DNA from 3 places in the Pedobacter sp. genome. Region 1 is predicted to be linked to each of the others. Evidence: riboswitches for the same ligand, from Rfam matches in the RefSeq annotation. Region 1 holds a riboswitch; each other region holds the start of a gene.
What was found. Region 1 has a riboswitch for cobalamin ahead of metE (5-methyltetrahydropteroyltriglutamate--homocysteine S-methyltransferase). Riboswitches for the same ligand answer to the same signal wherever they lie in the genome.

Region 1 (5,697 bases):
AACATAAAAATCTCCATTTTCAGCAGAACGGTAAACATCAACTTTATTCTTCAGTAAATCATTTACTGTTGTGTAAGAATCATTCTGTGCCGCGCTGAGAACATAACTTGCTGCCGAAACAGGTTTATATTCCGGAATCAACAATTTCCCGTAAGGATTGCGTTCAAAAGGACCATCGAAGTTTTCCAAAATCCTATCGAATTTAACATCCATAAGGTAAGCTAAAGTCCAGCCTGCGGCATCATACGGCGGTATTGGCGCACCTCCTTCATACTTAAAGTCATTAGGGTGATCTTGCGGTTCAAACATATCTAAAACGTGTGGGCGGAAAGCCTGATCTGTTTTTACCACATAGCTTCCGGCAGGGTATTTCTTACCCGCCACGCTGAAGTTTGCAGTTGCTTTTTGAACCACTATCCCTGTTCTGATTAACGCATTTAAAAACTTGATCGCAGAATTAAAATCAGCCTGATCAGCAGAGATGATATAACCTCTCGGATCTCTGTTTGCAGGTAACTTCATCACCGTATCGAAATATTGATTGCTCATAGCCGGCCTTTGTCCGTATTCCGATTCTCCCGCAGAAGCAGAAGCACCAGCCTTTTTCGCCGCATTGTTAATTGCTTCTATTTTCTTAGGAGAGAAAGACCAGGTGTCCGTTTTTCCTCTATCAATAGAATTTTTTCCCATCTGATAAATATTAAATAACAATTCATCCCGATGGCGTTGCGCATAATTTAAAACCGCATAATTAAGTGAAACGGAATAATCTATAGAATTTTTAAAATACCATTTTCTTGGGGTTACCGGATTGGGTGAGTCGCTATTTGGCAAGAGTCTCGATGGTACTAAAGGAATGTCTGAAGGTGTTGGACTACCAACGATTTCTGTTAGCAAACCAATCATGTTGTGGAAATAAGTTGTTGTTCTTAAGCCACCATTATACCAGGTAGAGAAAACTGATCCACCTCTTTGCGTGTAACCCGGTTTACCTTCCACATTAAGTCGTGTATGCATAGCCGCACCAACAGCATCCAGGCTCGTTAAGAGTGTTGGATCGAAAACATAGTTAAAAGGATCGCGATAAGGAGGCCCTGCCACAACAGTACCTGCAGGACCTGCTTGATGATGGTTATACATAATCTGTGGTAACCACTCAATAAAAAGCTGTCTTCCTATGTTTTGTGTTTCTTTAAGGTTCAGCATAAAAAAGTCACGATTATTATCATGCCCGGCATATTTTTCATATAACCGTGGTAATCCGGATAAGGTACGTTTGCTCTGGTCCTTTTGCCTCATGTACCAGCTGGTAACCAGTTCTTGTCCATCGGGATTAGCATGGGTAAAAAGGATAATTACATTGTCCAGAATTTTCATGGTTTCAGGATCTGTTTTAGAAGCAAACTCGTAAGCAGTTTGAATCAATTGGTGAGCACCAACCGTCTCAGTGGCATGAAGGCCTCCGTCTATCCAAACTACCGCTTTTCCCTCTTGCGAGAGTGATTTGGCTTGTTCCGTGGTAATTTCGGCATGAGCCAATTGCTGCGAGATCTCTTTATACCGTTCCAGCTTTTGAATATTTTCTGGTGAAGACACAATTAACATATATTGGCTTCTACCTTCTTCCGTTTTTCCAATATCCACCAATTTTACTCTTTTGGAATGTGTTGACAGTTTTTTAAAATAGGCTTCTGTTTGAGTGTAGGTTGCCAGTTGGTAATTCTCTCCGATATCAAATCCAAAGTGAGATTTAGGGCTGGGCACTTCCTGAGCTGCAGCAGAAAACCCAACCACCAGAAAAAAAATAAATGAGAGCTTTTTAAGGTAGTTTTTGATCATAATAAGTTTAGTTTATTGGATAAACCAAATATAATATAGATTATCAGCTGTAATTCGCTTGCGCTAAATTTGTTACAGACATAAAACTTACCCGGATTTGTCCAAAAATTAGCTAAACCGTCAAAATCCTGCTGCTTATTAGTTACATTTGCGCTTGATGTAAGTTCTTAACTTTATTTTTCATCAACCGGTGAAGGTCCTCGGTGTAATATCGGGGATAATAGGGAATCATGTGAAAATCATGAGCTGTCGCGCAACTGTAAGTCTTGTCTGTAAAAAAGGCAACAGTTTTATCATTCATGCCACTGTACTTTAAATGTATGGGAAGGCGATAAAACTGGGGATAAGTCAGGAGACCTGCCTTTTATCGAATTGACGATGCTTTCGCGTTATAAAGCCATTGGTCAGGTCTGATAAATACAATAGAATATCTGATTATTCATGTGCTCAAAGCATTTTCTGCAGTAGAGCGGATTTTGTATGCTTCAAACTTTTCCAGCGATTTATAGCCAAAAAGCTGTAAAATATTGCAAAAAGAGCTTTTAAATGATTTTTTACTTAATCTTTAAAAGAATGAAAACGCAAAATTTAGGCTATCCGCGAATTGGTAGCCACCGCGAACTGAAAAAAATCTGCGAAAATTATTGGGCAGGAAAAACAGGTTACAAAAATGTACTCCAGGTGGGTAAGAACATCCGCCACGAAAACTGGCAGCTACAAAAGGAAGCAGGGATCGACCTTATTCCTTCAAACGATTTTTCTTTTTATGATCATGTTCTTGATCATTCCCTGATGTTTGGCGCTATTCCAAAAAGATATAACGAGGTTATTTTGAGAAAGGGAAATGCAGAGCTTGATCTTTACTTCGCCATGGCGAGAGGTTATCAAAAAGAGGATTTGGATGTAGTAGCGATGGAAATGACGAAGTGGTTTGATACCAATTACCACTACATCGTACCAGAATTTTACAAAAACCAGCCCTTTAAGCTCTTTTCTACCAAAGTTATCGATGAATTTTATGAAGCCAAGCAACTGGGCATCATTAGTAAACCTGTGCTTATTGGACCGGTATCATACCTGCTCTTAGGCAAAGAAAAGGAAGCTGGCTTTGAAAAGATTGATTTAATTAAGAATCTTCTTCCTGTGTATCTTGATATCTTAAACAGGTTAGCTGCTTTAGATGCCGAGTACGTTCAGTTTGATGAGCCTTTTTTAGCGTTAGACTTATCCGAAAAGGAGCAGGCGGCATATCAATTTGTGTATAAGGAAATTAAAAAAGCCTTTCCAAAATTAAAAATAGTTCTGGCAACATATTTTGAAGGATTAGGAAACAACTTGACTTTAACCACCTCACTACCGTTTAATACATTACATATCGATTTGGTGAGAGCTGAAAATCAACTTGAATCGGTTATTGCAGCGCTTGGCGACGATAAAATATTATCATTAGGCCTTGTTGATGGTAGAAACATCTGGAAGAATGATTTCTCTAAATCCAGTGCCCTCATTACTCAGGCCGTAAAACATTTAGGTGCAGCCAGGGTATGGATTGCTCCATCGTGTTCCCTCATACATTCTCCAGTAGATTTAGATAATGAAACGGATGAACAAAACCTATCTGCAGAAGTTAAACAATGGCTGGCTTTTGCTAAACAAAAGGTCGCCGAAGTAGTTACTTTGAAAAAGATTGCCACACAAGAAAACCCTGCATCTACCCAGCAGAAACTAGAAGAAAACCTTATTGCTATTAATAACAGGGAAAACTCAACACTAATTCATAATCAGTTGGTTAAGCAACGTGTTAAAGCTTTACAAACAAAAGATTCAGAAAGATCAAATCCTTTTTCGCTCAGAAAAATTAAGCAGCAATCGTTAAACCTACCACAATACCCCACTACAACTATTGGATCGTTTCCACAAACAGTTGAAGTAAGAAGCTGGAGAGCTAAGTTTAAAAAAGGATTATTTACTGATGAAGAATATAACAGCTTAATTGCCGAAGAAACGGCCAAAGCCGTTAAATGGCAAGAGGAAATAGACCTCGATGTTTTGGTTCATGGCGAATTTGAACGCAATGATATGGTAGAATACTTTGGAGAGCAACTGGCTGGTTTTGCCTTTTCTAAAAACGGATGGGTACAAAGCTACGGTTCTCGCTGTGTGAAACCACCCATTATTTTTGGCGATGTTTCGCGCCCTAAACCAATGACAGTAAAATGGACATCGTTTGCACAATCCTTAACTTCCAGATACATGAAAGGGATGTTAACCGGCCCGGTAACCATCTTGCAATGGTCCTTTGTCAGAAACGATCAACCCCGTTCAGAAACCTGTACACAAATTGCCCTCGCGATTAGAGATGAGGTTATTGACTTAGAAAATGCCGGTATTAAAATCATCCAGATTGATGAACCTGCCATAAGAGAAGGGCTTCCATTGCGCAAAGCGGATTGGCAAAACTATCTTAACTGGGCTGTTAAGGCCTTCAGAATTTCTGCTGCTGGGGTTAAAGATGAAACACAGATCCACACACATATGTGCTATTCTGAATTTAACGACATTATACAGAATATCGCCGCTATGGATGCAGATGTAATTACAATAGAAACCTCCCGCTCTCAGATGGAGCTTTTAGATGCTTTCGCAAACTTCAAATATCCAAACGAAATCGGGCCTGGTGTTTATGATATTCACTCTCCGAGAGTTCCAAAAAGATCAGAAATGATCACTTTGTTAAAAAAAGCAAAAGCAGTTATCCCTCAAGATCAGCTATGGGTAAACCCAGATTGTGGTTTAAAAACCCGCGGCTGGGATGAAACCAAAAAAGCCTTAATTGAAATGGTTGAAGCAGCCAAAGAAATGCGTAAAACGGCTGCTGTTTTAACAGAAGACCTTCTGAATTGAGAATAATCTATAGCTTTGGCAACTTTCACGTTGAAAGTTGCCAATTTTTAAATCACATTGTATCCATATGACCTTAGCAGAAAGAATATTAAACTCTAAAACCAGTATTTTCAAAGCCGTTTTTCCTAATACCACAAACCATTATGATACCCTGTTTGGTGGCACAGCCATGCACATGATGGACGAAGTGGCGTTCATTACTGCTACACGCTTTAGCAGGCAAATTATGGTAACTGTAAGCAGCGATAGAATAGATTTTAAAAAACCCATACCGGCAGGCTCAATTGTGGAACTGGTAGGAAAAGTTATTCATGTGGGTAACACCAGTTTAAAAGTAAATGTCGAAATTTATATCGAACAAATGTATGCCGAAGGAAGAGAACTGGCCGTACATGGCGACTTTACATTTGTTGCCATTGATGAGCATAAGAAACCTGTTCAGGTGATCAAGTAATCTTGTAAGGGATATATAAAAAAATGTAACATTGTCCCTTAGCCAAAAACTAGCTTTGATATTATGGAAAATCAACCAACAACTGATGATTTTAAAGCAATTGCCAAACAATTAAGCTGCCCTGAAGGAGCAAATGGCATTAAAACCGGTGAGGCTATGAACCTTACCAATAAAGGTATGACTCAAGCCGCTATTGATGCAATAAGCCCACAAAATCAGGATCATATTCTGGAAATTGGTCATGGAAATGCCGGTCATTTAAAATATTTGCTGGCTAAGGCCCAGGAAATTCAATATCAGGGAGCAGACATTTCTGAAACAATCCTCATCGAAGCAAGAAGAATAAATCAAACTTTTATCAAACAAGGACGAGCTAATTTTACACTAACCGATGGCCAGTCATTACCATTCAAAAACGAAACTTTCCATAAAGTGTTTACTGTTAACACCATTTATTTCTGGAAAGATGCACCCGCCTATTTAACTGAAATTAAAAGGGT
Region 2 (5,697 bases), 2.4 Mb from region 1:
ATTGGAGATGATTATGCTACCAATAAATATAACGGTTTCGACATTTCCTGGGCAGTAGATAAAACAGGTAAGAAAGTAGAATTGAAAACCATCGATTTTGTAAAAGTATACACCGCACAAAGAGAAAAGGGGAATACGCTGATGGGCGAGATATCTACTGAAGTTAAAGGCGCACAAGATTTAGGAATTAAATAGATACACAAATAATATATAATGAGATCATTAAACACAAAACAACTTTTTATTGGAATATTTATCACGCTTTTGGGCGCCGCCTGTAAGAAGGATGCGGCAGTAGAACCCGAGGTACAACCTGTTGCTAAAGGAAAATATGAAAATGGATTTTTCATTGTGAACGAAGGATGGTTCGGGCATGGCACAGGAGAACTGAACTTCTTTGATTACAGCACCGGGAAATTAACAGACAGCCTTTTTAAACGGGAAAATCCTGGTAAAGATTTAAAACCAGAAGGCTCAACCCTGCAGTACGGGACTATCTTTAACAATAATTTATACCTGGTGAGTAAAGTTGGTGGACCAGTTGTAGTAGTTGATGCATTTACATTGAAAGAAAAGGCCAGGATTGCTGCCAAGGGCGGTAACGATTGGCGGGCTTTTTTAGGAATTGATGAAAATACAGGGCTTTTGAGTAGTTCAAGTGGCGTTTACCTGGTTAACCTTAAAAATATGACCGCCTATGCTAAGCTAGTTGGTGCAGACGGACAAGTTGGTGATATGATTAAAGCAGGTAATTACATTTTTATGCACAGTGCAACAGACGGATTACTCATTTACAATGCTTCAGATTATACTTTAAACAGAAAGATTAAAGGAATGACGGTAGGATTTGCCAAAACTCCAAATGGTAAAGTTTGGTATGCAGGTGCTAAATACCTGTATCAAACAGATCCGCAAACTTTGGCTAAAGATAGTGTGAGCCTGAGCTTTACCACTTATTCTTCATGGGGAGCATGGCATGCGGGGTCAATTGCTGCATCGACCAAAGACAACGTAGTTTATTTACTAAAAACCGGAAGCTTTGGTGGTGGAAGTGAAGTGTATAAATATGATGGAAATGCAAACACTTTGAATGCACCTTTTGCAACCAATCCGGAAAAACAAATTTTCTATGGTAAGGGGATCGGCTTTGATTCAAAATTAAATCAGGTTGTGATCCAAACGGTACAATCAGGTTATGGAGCCAATTATGCCATCAATAATTTGTATTTCTATGATCCCGCAGGAACACTAAAGAATACTTTATCATATGATGGGTATCATTTCCCTGCGGTCACCGTGTTTCATCAATAAACATTATGGTCGGTCTTTTAGGGTATTGTTTCATTTGCATGCAAACTAGAGACTCCAAACTAAAGACTCCAAACTAATTAAAACCGCTCTCTCTTTACAAAGGTTTGCTGATATACAAGCAAACCTTTTTTTGTTACCTTTGCAGCGCTTTTGGTTTCCGGCTTTAAAATCGGAATTAAAAGGGAATGCAGTGTGAATCTGCAACTGTCCCGCAGCTGTAAGCTCTGTAACGGTTTTTCGTTCTACAAACCACTGTTTTCATCCGGAAATGGGAAGGTAGAAAAACCGGGAGTAAGTCAGAATACCTGCCACCAGCGTATAATTTCATAGCTTTCGGGGATTGAAGCTAGGATTGAGATACTTAAATTTCGTATTTTCATTTCCTTTTCTAATCTGTTGGCTGTGGGCAAAACTCACAATCAAATGAACAAAAAAAGTATTCTAATTGCCGCAAGTCTGGGATTTGTGCAATTAACCATTAGCCAGTTGGCCAATGCACAAGACAGTCTGCAACTAAAAGATGTAGTGATTACCGCCACTAAAAATGATCAGAAACAATCGCAAACGGGTAAGGTGGTTACCATTATCAGTAAAGAAGTTTTAGAGAGAAGTCATGGTAAATCTTTGCCAGAGCTATTAAATGAGCAAGCAGGGATTTTAGTTTCTGGCGCTACTGGTAATCCGGGACAAAATAAATCCGTTTTTTTTAGAGGAGCCGCCAGCGGGTATACTGTCGTATTAATTGATGGTATTGTACAGAATGACCCTTCAGGAAATGGCGGGGCTTTTGATTTACGCCAGTTTTCAATAGATCAGATCGATCACATTGAAATTTTGAGAGGTGGTCAGTCTACTATTTACGGTTCTGATGCCGTTGCAGGTGTTATCAATATCATTACCAAAAAAGCCGGTCCTAAAGGAAATACCATTTACGGTGTAGCTTCTGCCGGAAGTTACGAGAGTTACAAAGGAACCATTGGTTTAAATGGAAGGGTAGAGGGTTTTAGTTACAATATAAACTATACGCATAATAAAACTGATGGCATTTCTGAAGCTGCGGCACCCGTTGGAAGTACAGCCGCCATGGATAAAGATGGCTTCAAGGCTGATGGTGTAAATGCTAATTTCGGAATCCAGCTAGACAAGAATTTTTCTGTTAATCCGTTTTTGCGCTATTTTTATGGAAATTATAAAATTGATGAAGATGCTTTCACAGATGGCTCACCAGATAATCATTCTATTTTAAAGCAATTCTCAGGTGGTGTTAATTCTATTTATAAATTTAATACAGGTAAAGTCACTTTGAATTATAGCTATGAAACGACTTCGAATGATGCACAAACAACTTTCATGGGTTTTCCATCAAATTATTCAAGTAATGGCAGAATCAATATTGTTGATTTGTTCTACAACCAGAAGATCAATGATAAACTTGATTTACTAGTAGGTGTAGACAACAGAGCAGTTAAATTAATAAGCGGATCAAACTCACCTAAAACGAATATTTTTGCCGCTTACGGTTCATTATTTTTACATGACTTAAGCATTTTCAATTTAGAAGTAGGTGGAAGATATAACAAACACGATCAATATGGAGAAAATTATACTTATACCATTACCCCAAGCATCAACATTATAAAAGAGATTAAACTTTTTGGTACCGTTTCAACCGCATTTAAAGTGCCTACTTTGAGTATGTTATTTGGGCAGTTTGGTGCAAATCTGAACCTCAAACCAGAGCGATCTCAAAATTATGAAGCTGGTGCAAACTTCAGCTTTGCGGATGAAAAATTTAACTTAAGGTTAGTTGCGTTTAAACGTAATATTACAGACGCTATTATTGCTCCGGCTAGCAATGGTTATAACTACATTAATTTAACTTCAGAACAAAAAGCTAAGGGTTTTGAAATTGAACCGGCTGTGAATTTAGGTGTTTTTAATTTTAACGGCTACTACGCCTTTGTGAAAGGGGGAGATGGACAAGTTGATTACCTTATCAGAAGACCAAAACATACATTTGGTTTAAATGCGGGAGTCCATGCTACCCAAAATCTATATGTAAGTGCCAATTACCGTTATTTCGGTAAACGTTTTGATACCAATTATGGAACTGGTATGGTGGAAGAACTCTCATACTACAAATTATTAAGCGCTTATGCTGAATATGCCCTGTTCAATAAAAACGTTAAAATTTTCTTTGATGCGAAAAATATCCTGAATGAGAAATACAATGAATTTATTGGTTACAGCACAATGGGCTTCAATTTTAACGCGGGTGTAAGTTTTAATATCAGATAAAAAACTTAACTTTGTATAACATTAAATCAACCATAAAATGTCTAATTTAAGATTCAATCCACGTAACTTAACTTTACTATTAATGATTTTAGTCATTACAGTATTTCGTTTAGTGGTTACATTCAATTCTGAAGCACTTCAGTTTGCTAACTTTTCATCAATTGGAGCGGTAGCATTATTTGGGGGAGCCTATTTTAAAGATAACTTAAAAGCTTTCGCTTTTCCGATTTTAAGTTTGTTAATTAGTGATGTAGTATTATACACCACCATATATAAACAATACGTAGATATCTTATTGATTCAGGAAACGTATACTTATTTGGCGATTATCTTAATGGTGTTAGCAGGTAGATTACTATTGAAAAAAGTAACCGTAGCTAATCTTTTGTTATCCACTTTGGCGATTGTATTTATCCACTGGATTGTTAGTGATTTCGGGTCGTGGTACAAAAACCCATTGTTTACTCAGGATTTAGCGGGTTTTTGGAACTGTCTGGTAAAAGCAATTCCTTTTGAAATTAGATTCTTAGAAGGAACGTTGATTTATGGAGCCATCCTTTTTGGAGGTTTCGAATTGTTAAAAGCAAAATATCCTGTGCTTAAACTTAAAGCACAAACCCTATAATTTTTTAAGGTTTCTATAATTAAGATCCTCTTTTGAACCATTCAGAAGGGGATTTTTTTTAACTTAGTATTTCATTACACGGATTTAAATTCTATGAAAGTTGTTTCTTTTTTGCCTGCTGCAACCAAAATGATTTATGATATGGGCTTGCAGGAATACCTTTATGGTGTAACGTTCGAATGCCCGAAAGAAGCCGAACACACGCCTAAAGTGGTACGTTGTATTCTGGAAGGCAAGCATTATTCGAGCATTGAAATCGATCGTATTTTTTCTGCCTCTAAAGCGCAGGGAAAAAGCTTATATTGGGTAGATGACGAGCTTCTGGAAAGCATTGCGCCGGATATTGTTTTTACCCAGGACGTTTGTGAAGTGTGCAATATTGATACGGTATGTACCGAAACTGCAGTTATGAAGTTAAGTAAACAGCCTCAGCTTGTTCCTTTGTCTCCAAACAACCTGCAGGATGTTTTTGAATGTGCATTAACGATTGCCCGGGCAATGGGTAAAGAGGAAGTAGCACTTCATTATTTAGCTTCACTTCAAAAGAAAACAGATGGGATATTGGATACTCTACGTGCCAACAAAGCACCACTAAAGCGGATAATGTTAATGGAATGGATAGCACCTATTTATAATTGTGGACATTGGATTCCCTTCCAGATTGCGGCTGCGGGTGGTGTAGATATGCTTTCTAATCCAGCAGGAGACTCTATTGTAACACCATGGGATAAAATTGTCAGGTACAATCCTGAAGTTTTGGTTATTGCACCATGTGGCTTTGATGTGGGCAGAACCCGTGAAGAAATCTCTGTTCTAACGGCTAAACCAGGCTGGGATGAGCTTGCTGCGGTGAAAAATAATCAAGTTTATTTAGCTGATTTCGATATGTTTACCCAACCCAGTATTGGTACGCTTGTAGCCGGTATCGAAGCACTTTCCTGTATGTTTCATCCAGAGATATTTAAGGCTGATGAAGTGGTTGCTAAAAAGTTTGTAAAATTTGATAACCTTGTTCATCACTAAATGAAAATATGAGGCTTTCATTGTTTGTGTTATTGCTGCTCCTGATTACATTATCGGATTTGGTGATACCTGTTTTGGTAAGTATGATTTGATAAAATCATTGTTTCAATCTGTAGGGATTAAAAATATTAATTGAATAATGAAAAAACTAGTGGTTTTAACTGGTGCAGGAATCAGTGCAGAGAGCGGTTTAAAAACCTTCCGCGATAGCGATGGATTATGGGAAGGATATAATGTTTACGACGTAGCTACTCCCGAGGCCTGGGAACGAAATCCCGCTTTGGTGCAAACTTTTTACAATGAAAGGCGCAAACAAGTAATGGTTGCACAACCCAATAATGCTCACCAGATCTTAGCTGATCTGGAGCAACATTACGATGTAGAAATCATTACGCAGAATATAGATGACCTCCATGAGCGGGCAGGTTCTCGTAAAGTTA
Region 3 (5,697 bases), 2.4 Mb from region 1:
TACCCCCATTGCTTACTGATGTAATTAACAAGTCCAGTAGCGCTCTGTTGCTTTTCCATGTGTTTTCATCGCGGTGATAACCCCATGATCCTGAGAATGTTTGGCAGGTTTCCCAAACTTTACCTTTATATTTTTCTAATTCAGCAGGTTTAACCTGTTCCGGTGTTTCAAAATCAGCCCCATCTGTGTATTCTTTCAAATCTAACCGGTTATTGACAATAATGTTGGGTTGAAGCTTTCTGATTTGTTTAAGCAATTCAATGGAGCCCCAATCATCTTTTCCTTTACCATATTTGCCAGCGAACGAGTAATCGAGCCATAGTAAATCTATTTTTCCATATTTGGTCAAAACTTCTGTTACCTGATCATACAGGTATTTTCTATATTTCGACATATCACGCCCCTTATTCACATTCGCATAAGCAGAATCGCTTTCTTTTACAGGACGCTGAGGGTGAATTCTATCTACCGTATAATCCGGGTGATGCCAGTCAATTAATGAATAATAAAAGCCCACCTTAATTCCCTCTGCTCTGAATGCATCTACAAATTCTTTTACCAGATCACGTTTTGCCGGGGTGTTAGTGGCTTTATAATCGGTAAGTTTACTGTCAAATAAGGTGAAGCCCTCATGATGTTTGGTGGTTAATACTGCATATTTCATACCTGCAGCTTTGGCTTTTTTAGCCCAAACTTTTGGTTGAAACTGGTCTGGATTGAATTGATCAAAATATTTTTGATAGTCTTCATTGGTAATTCTTTCCCTGCTTTTTACCCATTCGTGCCGCGCAGGCATAGCATAAAGCCCCCAATGGATAAACATACCAAAACGGTCATTCGTCCACCATTGCATTCGCTTTACTTTAGCTTCCGGACTTTCATTCCCGATACGTTTTTGCGCAAAAAGTGGCAATAAGGAAAACACTGTCAAAAACAGCAATAGGTAGGATTTTTTTCTCATAATAATTTGGTTAAATCTGGGTGTAGGTCTGGTTAAGTCTTTGATTTTTAAAGCCTACCATGACCATTTATACAAATGAAAGTATAAAAACAGGCTAAATATTAAGGGAAATAATCAAAATGATAAATGTAGTTGGTTATAAAACAGATAAAGTTGTTTGAAAGGTCACTACAAATGGTAAAGGATTGCTTCGGCCCATGTTGTTTTACCACAAAGTTTACACCTCTGTGTACTCTGGGGTAAATCCGAATCGTTCCCCTATTATAAATGAGGTCTAAAACAATTTACCGAATAACTTTTGTGCGGAAAAATGTCCTTTTCACGAAACGCGTAAACCTAGGGTTGGTTGGGTATCTTCTTTTAGGCGTGATGTTATTAAATATTAATGCAACGAACAGTAATATGGTACAGCCAGTTAAAACGGGCGATAAGACATACCAATAACCCAATCCTACAATTTTAGGTGCACCACTTACCGCAATAAGTGCTGTTGCCCCACCGGGAGGATGAATGGTTTTTGTAAATTGCATGCAAACAATCGATAAACCAACAGCAGTAGGGGCTGTAAGCCAGATTAAGTCAGGTAAAAGCTTGTGTACTGTTACTCCAATAATTGCAGAGATGACATGCCCTCCAATCAGGTTTCTCGGCTGTGCAAGTGGACTTTGGATGTTGCCATAAATGAGCACACTAGAAGCCCCAAAGGATCCGATAAGGAAGATGTTTTCGGTATTGGAAAGGATATTACTTTGAAAGAGGGCTATCAGGCCTATGCCAATAAATGCCCCCATAAAGGACCAAAAATGTTCTCTGCTATCAACAAGTGTTTCTTTATATAAAATGTATTTGGATACGCGTAGACTTCTTTTTATTCTTTTCTTAATCATTCGTAGGGAAAACTAATCTTCAATAGCATAAAGTGAGGCGCTATTAATAATCGAGTGCAAATCTACTTAAATTCGGTTTAAAATCCTTTTTCCGATCCATTTCTAACTGATAAATGACTTGCCCAAGATTTTTCATAAAAGGAAAACAAACTGTTTCATAATCATATTTATCATCGTTGTAGATCTCATCTTTATTGCTTTGTACTACGGCAGTAAGTAAATATTCAATACCATTTTTAAAATCCACGAAATAAGAATTGTCAATAATAAAACCATAACTATCGCCATATTTGTTAAAAATTCTGATGTTTTTATCCAGAGACACGTCCTTTTCTCTGCCATAATAAAGCATCTTGGCATAGGTTGGCCAAAATTCCTTTTCATCATATTTAGGATATTGGCTTTCTGTTGGGTACATGCTCATAAAAGTATATATCAGCTTGTAGTCTTCGGTACTTAAGTTAAATCGTTCCTTTGCCGGAAATGATTCGGGGAAAAGCAGTTTGCGCATTAGTTTTTGCTGATCTGAAATGGAAAAGGCATTTTTATTGGCTAAGCTAAAAGGTTTATTTACCAGTTTCTCTGCACTGTCTAAATAACCTTTGCCCATTACCAGGTTGCTGAGTTTTAACGCATATTCTTTCGGATCATACTGAGCAGGCTGACTGTAAACTAATTTATCACCATTAAAAAAATTAATCGGATTGGTATGCTTTGCCGATTCGCCTGCATCTCCAATAGCCAATCTGTTTAATATCCGACTGTGGTTAAGACCATTTTTCTTTAGCTTCTTATTGATCTCTGCTCTTCCAATAAACTCAAAAAGCCTGTTGAAAGCATCGTTATCGCTGGTTAGCAGTATTTTCTTAATGTAATGCTCAATAGAAGGAAGCTTATTTGCTGCACTTTCATCTTTTGATACCCTGGTTTGCCCCTTAAATGCACTATCTGTTATCATAATGCTTTTCGCTGTAAGTCCGGTATGTTTTAGGGTATTCACTTTCTCCAGTGCAAAAATTACAGCAGCTAACTTAACGGTACTGGCAGGGTAGAAGTAATGGTTGGGATTAAGGTTATAGCTGTAGCTTTTAAAATGTGATTTGTTTTGGGCATCCCGATTTATCTGTGTGTATAGAATTTGAACCTGGTTGCGTTCCGGATGATTTAAGATCCCGGCAAATAACTCAGGTTTGGATTCCATTAATTTTTGAAGCATCGTAGTATCGGTTTTTTGTGCCATTGCAGATACACTGATTAGGGAAAGAAAAATAAAAGCCGTTTTTTTCATGTGCTGGGATTGATTTTTAAAGTTAACCTTTTGCCTGAAGAAAGATATCCTTTAACATCCATTTTACATTTAGCTTAATTTTACTAATTTTGCGGCGCTTTTGGTTTCCGGTTTTACACCCGGAATTAAAAGGGAATACAGTGTAATTCTGTAACTGTCCCGCAGCTGTAAGCTCTATAACGATTTTTCAATCAGTTAGCCACTGTTTCTAAGAAACGGGAAGGTAGAAAAATCGGGAGTAAGTCAGAAGACCTGCCTTTAGCATATAATTTCATAGCTTTCGGGGATTGAAGCTAGGATTGAGGTACTAAAGGTTTTCGTATTTTCATTTCCTTCAAATCTGTTTGCTGTGGGTAATAACTCGCAACAAAAATGATTATTAAACATCTTGCCCAACGTGGCATCATGCAGTTTTTTATTGGCACTTCCATTTTCTGGATAGCCCTATTATGCCCTGATTTTTTATGGGCACAAGCTGATACCGTAAAGGTTAATCAACTTAAGGAAGTTCAAATCAATCAGTTAAGGATAAGTAAGCAGCACCTTTCGCCTACGCCATTGCAGGTACTATCTGGTTTAGAACTGCAAAGGTTGAATGCTTTATCAATTGCAGATGCTATCCGCTATTTTTCTGGTGTTCAGGTTAAAGATTATGGTGGCATAGCCGGATTAAAAACCATTAATGTGCGCAGTATGGGTAGCAACCATACCGCTGTTTTTTATGATGGTGTGCAGCTGGGTAATGCTCAAAACGGGCAGGTAGATTTAGGGAAGTATACTTTAGATAACGTAGCGGAACTTTTGCTAACCAGCGGGCAACGCAGTGAACTTTTACAGCCGGCAAAGGCCTTCGCTTCTGCAAGTGCTTTATATATCAAAACGAAAGTACCAACTTTTTTAAACAAAAATCAAAACATCAGTACAGATGTAAAAACCGGATCTTTCGGTTTTATTAATACAGCGGTTTTGTATGAGCAAAAGATAAACAAGCGCCTCGCCTTTAACTTGAATGCAGCATTTTTAAATGCAAACGGGAAATATAAATACCGCTATACCAACGGATATTACGATACAACAGTTGTTCGTACCAATGCAGATATTTATTCCTATCGCCTGGAAGGGGGAGCATTTGGACAAGGTGCAGATAGCAGCCAATGGAATGTTAAGCTTTACAAATATCGGTCTGAACGTGGTATCCCCGGAGCAATTGTTTCCAATAAATTTGATTTTAGCCAGCGCCAATGGGATGATAACTCATTTGTTCAGACCCATTATGAAAACAACCCAAACCGGCGATATAACATTTCTTTAAATGCCAAGTATGCCAATGATTACACCCGTTACAATGATCCAACTATTAAATCTGATAGGGGTGCGCTAAATAATATCTACAAACAACAAGAATGGTACCTTTCTGTGGCCAATGTGTACCAGATGAAGCCATATTTGCATTTTGCTTTCTCTGCCGATTATAGTTACCAGAACCTGGATGCTAATCTGGAATACTTTGCCTATCCAAGCCGCAGCACAGGTCTATTTGTACTGGCAGGTAAATACTTTAAAAAAAGATTCGAATTTCAAACCAATGTATTGGCTACGGTTATTAACGAGGAAGTTAAAACTTTATCTGCCGCCGGTAACCGCACAGAATATACTCCAGCAGCCATGTTTTCCTGGCAGCCTTTTCAAAGTCCGAATTTTAGATTGAAAGGTTTTTATAAATCTATATTTAGAATGCCAACCTTCAACGATCTGTACTACACTTTTATTGGAAATACGAGTTTAAGGCCGGAATACACGAAGCAGTATGATTTAGGTTTTAACTACAACACACACTCTTTACATGGATCACTAAAGAATTTCTCCGTTCAAACCGATGTTTATTACAACCAGGTAAAAGATAAAATTGTTGCAGTACCCACACTTAACTTATTCAGGTGGACAATGCTCAATCTGGATGCAGTATCTATTAAAGGACTGGAAACCAATATTAAAACTTTATGGTTAATCAATGAGTTCGAATTCAGTACCAATTTAAATTATACATTCGAAAAAGCATTGGATGTAACCAAAACCGGTTTTACGTACCGCAATCAGATTCCATATATTCCTGTTCACAGCGGTTCATTTACCGGAAGTATTACCCATAGCAGGTACAGCTTAAACTACAGCTTTATTTATACCGGTGAACGTTACAGCCAAAAGGCCAATATACCGGTAAACTACGTAAAGCCTTACTATACACATGATCTTTCTATCGGTGGTTATTTCGGATCACATCAGAATTATAAAGTTAATGTCGAGATAAATAATCTGCTTAACCAGTACTACGATGTGGTACTCAACTATCCTATGCCCGGACGAAACTTCCGGATTACACTCAGTGCTAAAATTTAATACTATGAAAAATACCAAATCTATTTTGTGGCTGGCCTGTATGCTGCTTGTGTTCCTCTCTTGCAGGAAGGAAGATAGTTTTATCCCTGAGGAACAGGAACAATTGCCTCCTGATCCAACAGTTGAACTGAAGGGTTTTTATCTTTTAAACGAGGCTAATATGG

Region 2: linked by a shared signal. The riboswitch ahead of ACQY77_RS02355 (TonB-dependent receptor plug domain-containing protein) and the one ahead of metE (5-methyltetrahydropteroyltriglutamate--homocysteine S-methyltransferase) in region 1 are both predicted to bind cobalamin.
Region 3: linked by a shared signal. The riboswitch ahead of ACQY77_RS02375 (TonB-dependent receptor) and the one ahead of metE (5-methyltetrahydropteroyltriglutamate--homocysteine S-methyltransferase) in region 1 are both predicted to bind cobalamin.

What each region holds. Positions count from the first base shown of each region.
Region 1 covers NZ_OZ257244.1:3,057,959-3,063,655, forward strand. Annotated here, with positions in the region: gene ACQY77_RS12335 (M14 family metallopeptidase) at 1-1,839, opposite strand, end outside; cobalamin riboswitch at 2,017-2,218, shown strand; gene metE (5-methyltetrahydropteroyltriglutamate--homocysteine S-methyltransferase) at 2,413-4,743, shown strand; gene ACQY77_RS12345 (acyl-CoA thioesterase) at 4,811-5,197, shown strand; gene ACQY77_RS12350 (class I SAM-dependent methyltransferase) at 5,261-5,697, shown strand, end outside.
Region 2 covers NZ_OZ257244.1:627,244-632,940, reverse strand. Annotated here, with positions in the region: gene ACQY77_RS02365 (PKD domain-containing protein) at 1-195, shown strand, start outside; gene ACQY77_RS02360 (DUF5074 domain-containing protein) at 214-1,311, shown strand; cobalamin riboswitch at 1,446-1,638, shown strand; gene ACQY77_RS02355 (TonB-dependent receptor plug domain-containing protein) at 1,735-3,609, shown strand; gene ACQY77_RS02350 (DUF6580 family putative transport protein) at 3,647-4,234, shown strand; gene ACQY77_RS02345 (ABC transporter substrate-binding protein) at 4,328-5,257, shown strand; gene ACQY77_RS02340 (SIR2 family NAD-dependent protein deacylase) at 5,397-5,697, shown strand, end outside.
Region 3 covers NZ_OZ257244.1:634,850-640,546, reverse strand. Annotated here, with positions in the region: gene ACQY77_RS02390 (alpha-L-fucosidase) at 1-961, opposite strand, end outside; gene ACQY77_RS02385 (HPP family protein) at 1,246-1,848, opposite strand; gene ACQY77_RS02380 (serine hydrolase) at 1,892-3,136, opposite strand; cobalamin riboswitch at 3,221-3,410, shown strand; gene ACQY77_RS02375 (TonB-dependent receptor) at 3,509-5,533, shown strand; gene ACQY77_RS02370 (YncE family protein) at 5,538-5,697, shown strand, end outside.